DNA from 2 places in the Terrihabitans aquatilis genome. Region 1 is predicted to be linked to the other one. Evidence: riboswitches for the same ligand, from Rfam matches in the RefSeq annotation. Region 1 holds a riboswitch; the other holds the start of a gene.

The links. A riboswitch is a leader RNA that binds a small molecule or an ion and turns the genes downstream of it on or off. The one in region 1 is predicted to bind glycine.
Region 2: linked by a shared signal. The riboswitch ahead of ACQ6S1_RS13865 (D-amino acid dehydrogenase) and the one ahead of ACQ6S1_RS11625 (transporter substrate-binding domain-containing protein) in region 1 are both predicted to bind glycine.

What each region holds. Positions count from the first base shown of each region.
Region 1 is NZ_JBOCUO010000003.1:127,776-135,510, reverse strand. Features, by position in the region: gene ACQ6S1_RS11640 (type I restriction endonuclease subunit R) at 1-759, shown strand, start outside; gene ACQ6S1_RS11635 (GIY-YIG nuclease family protein) at 778-1,647, shown strand; partial or broken gene ACQ6S1_RS11630 (sigma 54-interacting transcriptional regulator) at 2,134-3,099, shown strand; glycine riboswitch at 3,457-3,544, shown strand; gene ACQ6S1_RS11625 (transporter substrate-binding domain-containing protein) at 3,840-4,673, shown strand; gene ACQ6S1_RS11620 (amino acid ABC transporter permease) at 4,729-5,442, shown strand; gene ACQ6S1_RS11615 (ABC transporter permease subunit) at 5,448-6,242, shown strand; gene ACQ6S1_RS11610 (amino acid ABC transporter ATP-binding protein) at 6,239-6,985, shown strand; gene ACQ6S1_RS11605 (NAD(P)/FAD-dependent oxidoreductase) at 6,994-7,735, shown strand, end outside.
Region 2 is NZ_JBOCUO010000003.1:613,506-621,240, reverse strand. Features, by position in the region: gene ACQ6S1_RS13885 (lysine--tRNA ligase) at 1-890, opposite strand, end outside; gene ACQ6S1_RS13880 (transporter substrate-binding domain-containing protein) at 950-1,786, opposite strand; partial or broken gene ACQ6S1_RS13875 (glycosyltransferase) at 1,884-3,455, shown strand; gene ACQ6S1_RS13870 (SCO family protein) at 3,780-4,376, opposite strand; gene ACQ6S1_RS13865 (D-amino acid dehydrogenase) at 4,462-5,724, opposite strand; glycine riboswitch at 5,756-5,867, opposite strand; gene ACQ6S1_RS13860 (OpgD/OpgG family glucan biosynthesis protein) at 6,133-7,719, shown strand.

The DNA.
Region 1 (7,735 bases):
CCGTATCTTAAGCCTGTGGCGACGCTTCACGTCCTTGCCGAGGCCATTCGCGGCAAGCTCGGCCCGGTGGACATCGCCGCTGTCGCCGCAAAGATCGAGGCCTTGCTGGACGAGAAGATCGAGGGCGTGGCGATTACAGCCCCAATCATTGACGGCGACGGGGCGGGTGGACGTGTCGATCTGTCGGCCATCGACTTCGAGAAACTAGCGAAGCTGTTCGCAGCGCAGCCACGGACTGCTGCGGAGAAGCTGCGAGAGGAGGTCGAGGAGAAAGCGCACAACATGGCAGGGCGTAATCCCACGCGCGTACATCTCGTTGAAAAGCTTGAGAAGCTCGTCGAGCAATACAATCTCGGAACGCTGGACGTCGAAGCATTCTTTGGCGCCCTGAAGGCGCTGATCTCCGAAATGGACGAGGAGGAGCAGCGGGCCGCGCGAGAGAGCCTAAGCGAAGATGAATTGGCGATCTTCGACCTGCTCACGAGACCGGAGCCTAAACTCAGCAAAGCGCAAGAACTAGAAGTGAAGAAGGTGGCGCGAGACCTGCTGGAGAAACTGACAGACCAGCTAGCCATCAGGGATTGGAAAGCCAAGCAGCAGACACGGTCAGCGGTGCATAGCACCATCCGTTTCACCCTGAACGAGCTGCCAGAAGATCCCTATCCCGAACCTCTATGGAATGACAAGGTTGACGCTGTATGGGCGTTTATTTTTGCGCGGCAAGCGCAGAACGCGCAGCCTGACAAACCGGTGAGATAGTCGGAGGCTGTCATGCGAATGTTCTATACCTACGTTTGGGGCTCTCATGGCGACCGTGGCGGGCCCATAACATTCACTAGCAGACAGAACCGCACACTGGCCATTCGCGGTTCGCAGGTAGGCGATCTTGCTTTTGGAGTGGTAAGCCGCAATCCCGTTGATCCCGAAGTGCATATCCCTGAAGAAATGAAGGGGCGCGTCCTCAGCGTCTGGCAGATCAGTCACGACACCGCTGATACATCGGAGTTCGGCCTAGAAGCCGTACACGCATGGGACAAGCAAAAAGACGGAAGTTACCGTTGGCCTTTTGCACTTCAACCGATACGCGCATGGATCATTCGAGATGGTCCCGAGTTTCGGGATTTAGCCGGATACACTGGCAACACCCATACACAACGCGCAATCACAACCATCCAGGAAGTCGATGAGGAGTTGGCCGCAAGTCTCAAAGATTTGTTGGTAACAAATGGCGAAGAGTTAGAGGTAATGACACCTCGCTACCAGTCGATGGCGGTTCGGCTGAACCAATTGCGTCAGAAGCACCCCTTTGCACTTAAGGGGTATAACGTGCAACCAAACGTGGAAGCAACAATCAGCATATATGTTGCGACACTGGGAAAAGGCGGTCGTGCTATCAAGATTGGTCACGCACAGGACGCGAGACAGCGCGTGAACGATTTCAATAAATTTCGTCTTTCAAACGAGCCGCAATGGGAGCTTCACACCAATCAGCCCATTGGGACGATTCTCGAAGCAATTGAAGTGGAGAAGTCTTTGGGTGAAACATTCGCCCGACACCGCACGGAGCAAAATAACAATGAAGTCTATGTCGGACTAAACCCGATGGACGTCCTCGCCAAGCTGGCAACAATCCGACGCCTTAATTAATTCGACAGATGCGCCGGTTCCAGCGACCATCCGGACTTTTTTGCATAAAATCTGTTTGCCCAATTCATGTAGGCAGAGTAAGGCAGTTTCCCCGGCGGGGGTAGCCGGATGGTACAAAAACTGGTACAAAGTCTCGCCTTACGACGCCGATTTCGCTTGTTTATCAATGTGCATGGTGCGCTTATGGTGCCTTTCCTGGGCACCATTCATTTAGAATGGTCTTCTGTATCAAGAAGATACGCCTTTTCAGAGTGTTGCGCTTGGCCGACTGTGTAACAACGGTGCGCAACAATGCTCTTCGCTTGGTCTGTCCGATGCGACGTAAAGGCTCCTCCAACGCTCACTTCGTGAAGCGTATCCAGCTGACATCCTGCCGAGAATGGTGGGCATGCGGCTGAGCATGCCTTTGGGCGCAGAGACGGCCTCATTCCTAATCACTGAGAAGACGGTTAGTGTTCGCTTCTCGCTCAGGACGTCCGATCCAGGCTGATGGGCCCGACCGGCGCGGGGTAAGAGCCAGCTCGCGCGCCGTATCTATGAGATGAAGCGCGTCAAACGACAGGTGAAGGGGCCTCTAGTCGAGGTCAATTGCGCGACCTTGAGGGGCGATGGGCAATGTCAGCCCTGTTCGGGCATCGCAAGGGGGCCTTCACCGGCGCGATCTCGGACCGTCCGGGCCTTCGCAGCGCCGATACGGGAATGTTGTTCCTGGACGAGATTGGCGAACTTGGGCTCGACGAGCAGGCGATGATCCTGCGGGCGATCGAGGAGAAGCGCTTCCTGCCGGTCGGGGCCGACACGGAGGTGGAGAGCGAATTCCAGCTGATCGCGGGCACCAACCGTGACCTCGCCGCCTGCGTGGCACAGCGCACCTTTCGTGAGGATCTCTACGCAAGGCTCAATCTGTGGACGTTTGCGCCTCCAGGCCTCGCCGACCGGCGCGAAGATATCGCACCGAACCTCGATTATGAACTCGATCGCTACGCCGAACGCGAGGGCGACCGTATCACCTTCAACAAGGAGGCCCGCCAGCGTTATCTGGCGTTCGCGACCAGCCCGGACGCACGCTGGGCCGGCAATTTTCGCGATCTCGCCGCCAGCGTCACGCGCATGGCCACCTTCAGCCCCAAGGGGCGGATCGACCTTGCCTGCGTCGACGCCGAGATCATTCGGCTCAAGCGGCTGTGGGGCAGCGAGAACGCCGCACAGTCGGATGATCTTTCGGAATTGCTCGCGGACGACATCATCGAAGCGCTTGATCCATTCGATCGAGTCCAGCTGGCGCATGTTGTGGCGACATGCCGGAGAAGCCAGTCTCTGTCGGACGCTGGACGCTCCCTGTTCTCGGCCCCGCGCCGACAGCGCACCTCCACCAACGATGCAGACCGCCTACGAAAGTACCTCGCCCGCTTCGGCCTGAACTGGGCCCAACTCCGGGAAACGGGTGAATGATTGCTGGCCAACACGGCCGGCAAGGTATGGGACACAGCCGTCCAAAAATCGAGAGGGCATACGCTGACGTGGCTCAACTTGGCGGGGGCAGTTTCGCCACGGCGAGATTCGTCCGGAAGCATTCCCGATGACGTAGTTCACATAGTGTAACAAGCTTTTCGGCAGGCATGTCTGAGTTCTTTTTCTTATCTGAATTTCGCTTGCGAACAAATTTAATGCACAAGGCTGATATTGCTCAGATGACGGCTCGTTGAGCGACGGAACAGACTTGCTTAAATTCTAGACAGCCGCCGCCCGAATTGCACATATTTCAGATATTCCTACAGCTTGATCATACCAGCGATGAATGATTGTCTGCGGTAACCACCGGGAGAGATCGGATCCCCCGGCGCCGAAGGAGCAACCACCCCGGAAACTCTCAGGCACAAAGGACCGGTGGTCGCGGGAAAAATCCGGAGAGTGATCGGGCAGCCGATCCGCCGAAGGAGCAAGCCGTTTCAGCGGTGAATCTCTCAGGCCGAACGACGGATGGGGTGCGAGGAAACGCCGTCGAGTAGAGGGCGATCGCATGATGTCGTCGTTCGAGAGGTCAGGATGATCTGAGTCTGAGGATCTGAGACGCGAAACCTGCCTGATATCGGGCCAGCGCTTTTCACAAGTCATCGAACTCACTGGCGCCGCCTTGCGGCGCAGAGCTTCGTATTGCCGGTCCAAATACATCTGTATGCAAGGAGATCCATATGAAGTTCACGAGCAAAATCGTTCTCGCGGCCGGCCTTGCGTCAGCATTACTGGGAAGCGTCGTGACTGCAGGAGCCGACACTCTTGCGACTGTGAAAGAGCGTGGCAAGCTGATCGTCGGCGTCAAGACGGACTATGTGCCGTTTGGCTATCTCGATCCTGCCGGCAAGATCGTCGGTCTCGAGCCGGATCTGGCGCGTGTCCTCGCCAAGAAGATCCTGGGCTCCGAGGATGCCGTCGAACTCGTTCCGGTTCTCAGCTCCAACCGGATGGAATTCCTGCAGGCCGGCCGCATAGATCTCATCCTGGCGACCCTCGGCTATACGGCCGAACGCGCCAAGGTCCTTGATTACACCGAGCCGTTCTACGCGGTGCCGGGCGCTTCGATCCTCGCACCGCCGACGACCAAGCTCTCGGGTTGGGAAGCGTTCCGCGGCAAGCCGGTGTGCGGCATCCAGGGCGCATTCTACAACAAGACGGTCACCGAGAAATTCGGCATCAAGCTCGTCAACTTCACGGCGATGCCGGAAGCCTACAAGGCGCTGCAGGACAATCGCTGTCTCGGCCTTGCGTTCGACGACATGACGCTGCGCAAGAAGCCGAACGAAGAAGGCTGGAAGGATTATTCGATCGTCGCAGAGCCCTATGAGAACGTTCCGCAGCCGGGCGGTGCACGCAAGAATGACGCGGCTTTTCTCGAAGCGGTCAACAAGGCGCTCATAGAAGCCGAGGCCGAGGGCGTCCTGATCGCGCTTCAGGAGAAGTACGACATCGCTCCGAGCGAATATCTCACCAAACGCGCCGAGGCGGCGAAGAAGAAAATCGGCAACTGATCCGTCTTACGGAAGGCCGCGCCTTCGCGGCCTCCGACAACGGCGAAAGAGCGACATGTTCGGTCTCGATTACTCCTGGCTTTCTGATCCGACCTATCAAAACTGGCTTCTGGTCGGTGTATGGACAACCATCAAGCTTGCATTTGTGTCGTCGCTCTTTGCGCTGATCATCGGAATAGCCTGCGCATTCCTGATGACCTTGAAAATTGCGCCTCTCAGCGCGGCGATCACCTTCTTTGTCGAGGTGTTCCGCAACACCCCGCCCCTGCTGCAGATGCTGTTCTTCTATTTCACGCTGTCGAGCATCGGCCTGTCGTACACAGACGCCGAAACCGGTGTGAAGATGCCGCTGCTCGATGCGTTCAGCTGCGGCGCGGTTTCGCTCAGCCTGTTCGGCGGCGCGCTGTGTATCGAGGCGTTCCGCTCCGGTCTTGAGGCGGTGCCAAGGACGACGCTCGAGGCCGCACGCAGTCTTGGATACGGTCGGTTCGCGCTCCTCCGCTCGATCCAGCTACCGATCGCATTTCGCGTCTGTCTCGCACCGCTGAGCAACATCCTCATCAATCAGTTCAAGACGACGTCTCAGGCGTCGATCATAGCGGTGCCTGAACTGATGTACGCCGCCGGCCAGATCTACAACGACACTTTCCGCACCTTCGAAGTGATGCTGCTCGTGCTCATCATTTACGTGAGCCTCGTCAGCCTGCTGGCGGCGGTGCTGCGGCGTAGCGAAGGCTGGATGTCCTATCCTGGATACGGAAACGCGTGATCGCCATGTCGAAATCCCGCGTTCTTACGATGCCCGCAATCCTGGGGCTCGCTGGCCTTGCTTTGGTTCTATGGGGCGCGTTCGACAACAGCGGCCGGTGGGCCGCCGTCGCCGGACGGCTTCCGCAGCTCCTGACGGGAAGCGTCGAAGGCTGGCCGATCCGCGGCGGTTTCGCCGCCAATATCTTCATCAGCATCGTCGGCATGGCCGCGGCCACTGCGCTCGGCGGCGCGTTGGGCATCCTCTCCATGGCACGTCTTGCGCCGCTTCGGCTGACGGCTTTGTTCATCGTCAACTTTCTGCGCAACTCGCCATGGCTCGTATTGCTGTTTGCGACGCTGTATCTGCTGCCGTTCAGCATCAGCCTGTTCGGCTGGACAGTGCCGCTGCCGCCGTTGGTCAAGGCCATCTTCGGTCTCAGTCTGCCGGTAGCCGCCAATCTGGCGGAAGTCGTGCGCGGGGCGGTGCAGTCCATCCATTCGGGACAGTGGGAATCCGCGCGTTCGCTCGGCTACACGCGCCTGCAAACCTATCGCTATGTCATCCTTCCCCAAGCCTACCGCCGCATGCTGCCCGGCTGGATGAACCTGTATGCGCTGCTGATGGTCGCGACCAGCCTGGCCACCGTGACGGGCGTGGAGGAAGTCGTGACGGTGCTCAAGAACATTCTCGCCGTCGAAAGCGAAAGCATCATTGTCCATTACTATCTGATTACGCTGCTGATGTTCTTTTTCTTCTGCTACCCAATCGCCACCGCCGCGCGAAAACTTGAAAGTTCGACAAGAGGTGACTCCCTGTGAGGAACGGTTCCGCGCTGATCGAGCTGGATTCGGTCGTGAAGAGTTTCGGGGCGCTGCGCGTTCTCGATGGCATCTCGTTGGAGGTGGAGAAAGGGCAGGCGGTCTGCATCATCGGCCCTTCAGGTTCGGGCAAATCGACGATCCTACGCTGCATCAACGGATTGCTGCCGGTCGACAGCGGCTATATCCGGGTGGGCAAGCATCGGGTTCATGACCTGCCCAACGAGCGGGCGATGCTGCCTCTGCGCCGTCAGGTCGCGATGGTCTTCCAGCAATACAATCTGTTCCCACACCGCACGGCGCTCGACAACATCATGATGGCGCCGGTCAAAGTGCTGGGTCAAAACAAGGACGAGGTGCGCGACAGAGCTGTCCGCCTACTCGCAAAGGTGCGGCTCGCCGGCAAGGAGAACAGCTATCCGGGTGAGTTGTCCGGCGGCCAGCAGCAGCGTGTCGCGATCGCGCGTGCGTTGGCCATGCAGCCGGAGATCATCCTGTTCGACGAGGTCACGGCGGCGCTCGATCCTGAGACCGTCAAGGAAGTGCTGAACACGATCCGCGAACTCGTCGATGATGGCCTGACCTGCATTCTGGTGACGCATGAAATGCGGTTCGCGCGCGAAGTCGCCGACCAGATTCTGTTCACCGACCGCGGGCGCATCCTTGAAAAGGGAGCACCGCGCGATCTCCTCGACAGCCCGCGCGAAGAACGCACGCGGGAATTTCTCAGCCAGGTTCTGTGAGCGCCGTCATGCCACACGATTCGATCTTTGCCACCGACTTCAAGGAAGCCCCCTATTGGTGGGACGCTGCGCCTCCCGAGGATGCGAAGGATGATCTTCCGAAATCCGCGGACGTCGTCGTCGTAGGGTCGGGTTATGCAGGCCTATCCGCTGCGGCGGAACTGGCGGCAGCCGGCCGTCATGTCGTGGTGCTTGATGGCGGCCCGCTTGGTTTCGGCGCCAGCACGCGCAGCGGTGGCATGGTGAGCAGCGCTCAGAAGCTCGTCGTCAGCGGCGCGATCAAGGGCGTTGCCAAGGAACTTGTCGAGCCGATGCTCGACAGCTCGGTCGAATGCTTCGACCACATCAAAACCTTGATCGAGCGCGAGAAGCTCGACGCCGATTTCATGCCTGTCGGACGGTTTTTCGGTGCCCATACGCCCGGCAAATATGCCGAATTGTGCGATATGGGCCGCATCCTTGAGGACAAGAACGGCGTTTCGCTGAGGATTGTCCCGAAAGCCGAACAACGTTCCGTCGTCGGAACTGACTATTTCCACGGCGGCATCGTCATCAACGATTACGCCGGTGTGCATCCCGCGAAGTACAACCGCGCTCTGCGCAACTATGCCCGCCGTTGCGGCGCCGAGCTTTACTCCCATGCGGCCGTGACCTCGATCGATCGCCAGACCGGGTTCTCTATCGTCAAGACGGAGCGCGGCGACCTCCGCGCCGAGGATGTCTTTGTCGCCACCAATGGCTATACGCGCC
Region 2 (7,735 bases), 490 kb from region 1:
TCGAGGAACAACTCGTAGTTGAAGCCTTCCGGCGGCTCAGCACCAAGAACGCGGGCGATCTGGCTGGAGAGCTTCACGGAATCGATCAGATCCTTGCCGGCCATCTCGTAATCGACGCCGAGCGCCACCCAGCGCATGGCCCAATCGGCCTTCCACTGGCACTTGACGCGGCCGCCGGTGACGGGGGTCTCCATCCGCTCGCCGGTTTCGGGATCGACATAGGTGATGGTGCCACGGGCAATGTCGCGGTCGACCATCGGCACCTGAAGCACCACGCCCGTGCGCGGGCAGATCGGCAGGAAGGGCGAATAGGTGGCGCGCCGGTCGGGGCCGAGAGTCGGGAGGATGATCTCCATCACCTCGTCGTACTTCGCCAGCATGCGCAGGAGCGTCTCGTCCATGCGGCCGGAGGTGTATTCCGCGGTGGCGCTGAGAAATTCGTAGTCGAAGCCGAAGCGGTCGAGAAAGGCGCGCAGGCGCGCATTGTTGGCCGCGCCGAACGAGCCTTCCGGGCTGCCGAACGGGTCCGGCACCTGGGTCAGCGGACGGCCGAGATAGGCTGCGACCGCCTCGCGGTTCGGCACGTTGTCCGGCACCTTGCGCAGGCCGTCCATGTCGTCGGAGAAGCAGACGAGGCGCGTGGCGATGCGGTCGTCGGTCAGCACGCGGAAGGCGTGCCGCACCATGCTGGTGCGCGCCACCTCGCCGAACGTGCCGATGTGCGGCAGGCCCGAGGGGCCGTAGCCGGTCTCGAACAGCACCGGTTTGTCGGTCGTGCCCCGCCGCTGAAGACGCTCCACGATCTTGCGGGCTTCCTCGAAGGGCCACGCGGTCGAAACATGGGCAAGTTCGGCCAGGCTTGGGGTGCCGGCGTCGGCGGCGGTCATCATGCGCTCTCCAGAAATCGGGCGGAAACTAGGTTCCGCGGACGGAGGCGTCAAATCGCAGGCTAGAAGATGCCGATCGGGAACCAGCGCAGGTAGAGATCGGTCATCCGCCCCTTGGCCTCGATGTCGTCGAGCGCGCGGTCCAGCATCTGGCGCAGGCGCACGTCACCCTTGCGGGTGGCGGCGACCATGCCTTCGCCGAAGAAATGACTTTCGAGATAGGCGCCGGGCACGAACACGCAGCAATCCAATGAGCCGGTTCCGCCGAGCCAGAGCGAGAGCGACGCGCCGTCGTCGAACAGCAGGTCAGCACGGCTTTCGCGCAAGGCGGCGCGGGCGGCCTCCTCGTCGGGCGACGCGATGAGGTTCGCCGCCGGGAAAAACGCCTTGAGAAACGCCTCGTGCGCACTGCCCTGCACCACAGCCACGGATTTGCCGGCAAGAGCGGACGGCGTGCTCTCGGCGGGCGTGCCCTCGCGGCGAGCCACGAAGCGGGCGGGCAGGCGAAAATAGGGCCGCGTCAGCTCGGCCTTGCCACGCAGTTCCGCACTCGGCTTCAGGCCCGCGATCAGGGCGTCCGCGCGGCCGCTCTCGAGCGCGGGCAGCAGATCGTCCCAGGGAAGGGCCTGGATCGTGCAGGGAAAATCGAGGCTCGCGCAGATGGCACGCGCCAGATCGACGTTGAGGCCGACCGGATTGCCGTCCGCGCCGACGAACTGAAACGGCGGGAAATCCGAACCGGTCAGGAAGCGGATGACGCGCCGTTGCTCGCGGCTGGGCGCGACATTGTCGATCATCGGCGCGCGCAGCTTCGGCAGCGCCGTGGCGGCATCCTGAGCCTGGGCCGGGTGCAGCGCGGCGAGCACCGAAATCACGCCGAACGCGCAAAAAGCCAGCAAAGTTCGCATCTTAGGGAGATTACCAGCTTCGTTTGCGTGGGATTCGATTATAATTGCCCGCGGGGAAGGAGAAAGCCAGCCGGCTTTCCATCGGGGCATGACAATCTTCGTCAACGAGCGCGACGTGTTCGCGGGAACGGCCACGCCGTTTACCGCCGCGCGTCCGGCTGCGCCGACGCCGGAGGACCGCGCCTCTCCTGTCAGCGAACGCGTGCTCGTCGGCGCCCTCCTCTCCGGACTTGCCCCGGTCCCGGACATCGAAAAAGCAGTCGAGCAGGCCGGAGGCCTGCGTCCGGAAGCGCTCGACGCCCTGCTCTGCCTAGACGGTGTGGACCGCGAGGCCATCGTGGCTCGCCTCGGCGGCAAGCTCGGAATGCCCGCGTTCGACCGGGAAATGGTGCCGGCGGACTGGCTGAAGGCGGATGCGGTTCGCCTCGCCACGAAGTCCGGAACGCTGCGTCTGCCGTGCGGCAGGCTCCTCATCGCCGTTCGCGGAAAAGCCGTCGTGCCGCTGGCGCGCGCATTGCTCGACGCACCTTCGGTCAGCAAACGGGTGCGGCTGGCCACGCCGCAGGCCTTTGCCGATGCCTTGCTGCGGGCCGCGGGCACAAGCCTTGCGGAGCAGGCCCGTATCGGCCCGGCATTGGTCGATCCCCGCATGTCGGCACGGGCGCCCGGCCTCGCTCCGGCCGCGTTCGTCGCCTTGTCGCTCGCCGCCGGCGCGGCGCTGTGGGCCACGATCGATCATTCGCTCGCCGCAACGCTGCCCATCGCCGCAATGTTCATTGCGCTGACGGCGCTTCGCCTGCTGGCCCTGCAGGAGCAGGAAGAACCGCAGCCCAGGGCCCGCGAGCTCGACGACGATCTGCCGCTCTACACCGTGCTCGTGCCGCTGTTCCGCGAGAACCGCTGCCTGCCGCACCTGCTGGCGACGCTGGCCGCGCTGGATTATCCGGCGGCGAAACTGGACATCAAACTCCTTGTCGAGACGGCGGACGGGGAAACCCGCGTTGCGCTCGCCGGGCTCGACGTGCCCACCCATGTCGAAATCGTCGTGGTGCCGGAAGGCCAGCCCCGCACGAAGCCGCGCGCCCTGAATGTTGGACTTGCCATGGCGCGAGGCGAGTTCCTCGCTGTCTATGATGCGGAAGACCGGCCGGACCCGGACCAATTGCGCAAGGCCGTGCACGCGTTCCGAACCGGCGGGCCGGACCTGGGCTGCGTGCAGGCGCGGCTCACCATAGACAACATCGGCGACCATTGGCTCACACGCATGTTCGCCATCGAATATGCCGGGCTGTTCGACGCGCTGCTGCCGGGCCTCGCACGCCACAATTTGCTTCTGCCGCTTGGCGGCACATCCAATCATTTCCCCGTTGCGGTGCTGGACGCGCTTCACGGATGGGATGCCTGGAACGTGACGGAAGACGCCGATCTCGGCGTGCGCCTCGCCCGTGGCGGGCGCACCACGGCGATGATCGCATCGAGCACGCACGAGGAAGCGCCGAACCAGACCCATGCCTGGCTGAAGCAGCGCACGCGCTGGCTCAAGGGCTATGTGATGACCTGGGCCGTGCACATGCAAAACCCCGTCCGATTGCTGCGCGATCTCGGCCCTCGGAATTTCCTCGTCTTCCAGGCCTTCATCGGCTGCGTGCCGCTGTGCGCGATGACCCTGCCGATCTTTCTTCTCGGCGTGATCGGGCATATCGGGGCCGGGCTGTGGCTTTCGGCGGAGGACGGCTGGCTGTCATTCGCGGCCGGCGGCCTGCACGTGCTGAACCTGATCCTCGGCTTCGGCACCGCCATCGCACTGGGATGGATCGGGGCCGACAGACGGGGACTGCGCCACCTCGCCCGCTGGCTGCCGAGCGTGCCACTCTATTGGCTGCTCAGCTCCGTGTCAATGTGGCGCGCGACGCTGCAATTGCTGCACGCGCCCCATGTCTGGGAAAAGACCGAGCACGGCCTCACCCGCACCCCGCGAGTGGGATCAGAGCACCGCCCGGATCTCGTTGGCGATCTCGAGCGGCGTCCGCTGCATGTTGACGGGCCGAACGAAGGCCCCGTTCTTGTCCATCAGGTACACAACGGCGGTGTGGTCCATCGTGTAGGAGCCGTCGTCCAGCGGCGCCTTCTTGGCGTAGGCACGATAGGCCTTCACGATGGAATCGACCGCCGCCTGGTCGCCCGTCAGGCCACGGATGCGCTCGTTGAAGCTGGATAGATAGCGGTTCAGAACCTCCGGCGTGTCGCGCTCGGGATCGACGGTCACGAACAAGGCCGATGCCTTCTGCGCATCCTCGCCCAGCGCGTTGAACACTTCCGACATCTCGAACAAAGTCGTCGGGCAGATGTCCGGACAATGGGTGAAACCGAAAAAGACGAGGAAGGGCTGGCCCTTCAGATCGGCGTCCGTGATGGCCGCTCCGTCCTCATCGACCATGCGGAACGGGCCGCCCACCAGAGCCGGGCCGGACACGATGCCCGAGGGCGCACGGCCGGGCAGCATCCACATCGCAACGCCGCCGAGGACGACGAGCCCGACGGCGAACAGGATCAGCCCCAAAGCGGGTCCGCGAAGTTTCATGCCGGCCACCCTTCCCTTTGCCAATGGCGGCCAGTGGTAAAGGCCGGACGGCGACGGCGTCAAACGCACCGTCGCCGCACTGCATTTATGCGGTGCCGTGGGTGAAGGCGAAATTCACCTCGGGCGTGCGGCCGGAAATGATGTCGGCGATGGCCCGCCCTGAGCCGCAGGAATGCGTCCACCCCAACGTGCCGTGGCCGGTGTCGAGGAACAGGTTGCGGATGCGCGTCTTGCCGATATAGGGCACGTTCGAGGGCGTGCAGGGGCGCAACCCCGTCCAGAAACTGGCCTGCGACGTGTCGCCACCACCCGGAAAAAGATGCTCCACCCGGCGCACGATGGCCTCGCAGCGCACCTTGTTGAGATCGAGATCGTAACCGTTCAGCTCGGCGGTGCCGGCGATGCGCAAGCGGTCGCCCAGGCGCGAGAAGACAAGCTTGTACTCGTCGTCCGTCAGGCTGACATTGTAGGCGCGCTCGGGATCGGCCACCGGCATGGTCACCGAATAGCCCTTGGCCGGATAGATGTTCAGATCGATCCCATGGGGCGCGAGGAGCATGGGGCTGTAGCTGCCCATACAGACCAGATAGGCGTCTGCCTTGAGAGTGGCGTAGGAGCCGTCCTCCTGCCGCACGCGCACGCCGGCGATCTCGTCGCCCTCCCGGTCAAGGCCGAGGATCGTGGTGTTGGTGCGGAACTCGACATTGTTCACGGCGCACAGCCGGGCCAGTTCGCGGGTGAACATGCCGGCATCGCCCGATTCATCGGCCATGGTCATGCTGCCGCCGACGATCTCATCGCGCACCGCATGCAGCGATGGCTCGATCGCGACCACCTCCTCCGGCGTGATCATATCGAGCTTTTCGCCATGCTCGGACATGACCTTGGCAGGCAATTGGGCGGCCTTCCATTCCAGCTCGCTGGTGTAGAAATGCAGGATGCCGCGTTCGAGATGGTCGTAGCGGATCTGGGTGTCCCGCCGCAGCTCCTGCAGGGCCGCGCGCGAATACATGCCCAGATTGACGATCTGCTCGATGTTGTGGCGCGTATTGCCCGGCGTGCATTGGGCAAGGAAGCTGAGGCCCCATTTCCACTGCCGCCAGTCCGCGCGCAGCCGGAACAGCAGCGGCGCATCCTCCTGTCCCAGCCAGCGCAGCACCTTCAGAGGCGCCGACGGGTTGGCCCATGGCTCGGCATGGGAGACCGAGATTTGCCCGCCATTGGCGAACGAGGTTTCGCGGCCCGCGCCTCCCTGGCGTTCGAGAACCGTGACCTCATGGCCGGATTTGTGCAGATACCAGGCGGCGGTCGTGCCGATGACGCCGGCGCCGAGAACAAGAACGTGCATGTGCCTCTCCGCAAAGGATATTTCGGGTCTGTTTCCCCGATCTGTCCTTTTGCCTGAGAGATTCACGCACCCCCTTGCGAGGGTTCGCTTGCCCCTTCGGCGGCCCGACCGAACTTCGCCGGGCGCTCTCCAGATCTCATTCGCGAACATCCAGTAACGTGACCTGAGCGTTACTCGGGATTGCGCCTTCGGTAGCCGGAAAGCCGGCTTCTCCTGAATGTCCGGGGTCCGATCCTTGCGAGAACCGTACCTTGCGCGAGCATGCCCGAACTTTGGCCGCATTAGAAGGCCAAGCATGCGACCTTCCTCCAAGGGGAAGATGCGGATTGATCCCAACTTCTTCTTTCCATTAAAGAAGATGGCTCGGTTCCCGCAGGGACGGGCAGAACGAAAAGCGCGGAGAACACGGTGACACCTGATCGGCGGCAATTCGTGTGCGGGCTGCTGGGCTCGCTGGCCTCAACCTCCCTGGCCGACAGCTCCTGGGCGGCGAACGAACATCCGATGGGCCCCGCCCGTCCCTTCTCCTACGACGAGCTGACGGAGCGGGCGAAAACACTTGCCGGCCAGCCTTTCAAGGAGCCCTACCGGCCCGCGCCGGATATCGTCTCCAACATCGATTATGCGACGCACGGCAAGATCGTGTTCAAGCCGGAGCAGGCGCTGAACGTCAACGGCCCAGGCGTCTATCCGGTCGAGTTCTTCCACCTCGGCAAATATTTCCCGAAGAAGGTCAGCATCAATCTGATCTCCGAGGGCATGAGCCAGGAAGTTCTGTTCTCGCCGGAATATTTCGACATTCCGAAGGACAGCATCGCCCACGGCCTGCCGCAGGATGCGGGCTTCGCCGGCTTCCGCTTCCATGAATCACGCCGGCGGAAGGACTGGAAGCACCAGGACTGGATGGTGTTCCTGGGCGCCTCCTATTTCCGTTCCATCGGCTCACTGAACCAGTACGGCCTTTCGGCGCGCGGCATCGCGGTCGACGTGGCCGTTCCCGAGAAGCCCGAGGAATTCCCCGATTTCGTGGAGTTCTACATCGATTCCGCGAAGAAGGAGGGTGACCCCAATCTCGTCTACGCCCTGCTCGACGGACCCAGCGTTTCCGGCGCGTTCAAGTTCGCCATCACCCGCACCGACGGCGCAGTGATGGACGTCGAGGCACGGCTGTTCGCACGCAAGAAGATCACCCAGCTCGGCATCGCGCCCCTCACCTCCATGTTCTGGTACGGCGAATACAATCGCCTCCGCCTCGTCGACTGGCGTCCCGAGGTGCACGATTCGGACGGGATCGCGCTGTGGACCGGCAAGGGAGAGCGCATCTGGCGGCCGCTGAACAATCCGAAGCACGTCGTCACGTCGAGCTTCCAGGACAGCAACCCGCAGGGCTTTGGCCTGCTGCAGCGCGACCGCAACATCGAGAATTATCTCGACGGCGTGAATTACGACCGTCGCCCCTCGCTCTGGGTGCAGCCGTTGCACGACTGGGGCAAGGGCGCGGTGCAATTGATCGAGATTCCGACCGCCGACGAGACGCACGACAACATCGTCGCCTTCTGGATGCCGGAAAAGCCGATCGAGCCCGGAACGGCGTTCGATTTCCGCTACCGGCTTTTCTGGCGCGAGAGCGAGCCTTTCCCGAACGACCAGCTGGCCAGCGTCTTCGCCACCCGCATCGGACGCGGCGGGGAGCCCGGCCAGGAACACACCAGCCATCCCAGTTCGGTGAAATTCGTCGTCGAATTCGAGGGCGGGGCGCTGAAGGGCCTCACCACCGAGGCGCCGCCGCAGGGCACGGCCTCCTGCTCACGCGGCAAGCTGACCGAGGTGGTGGTGGAGCCCATCCCCCGCACCGAGCGCTGGCGCGCCCGCTTCGATCTCGTCGCGGAGGGCAATGAGCCCATCGAGCTCAGGCTGTTCCTGCACCTCGGCGAACAGGCCTTCAGCGAAACCTGGGCCTTCCAGTTCTGGCCGGACCAGGCGACGGCCGGATGATAGGACAAGGGCTGAG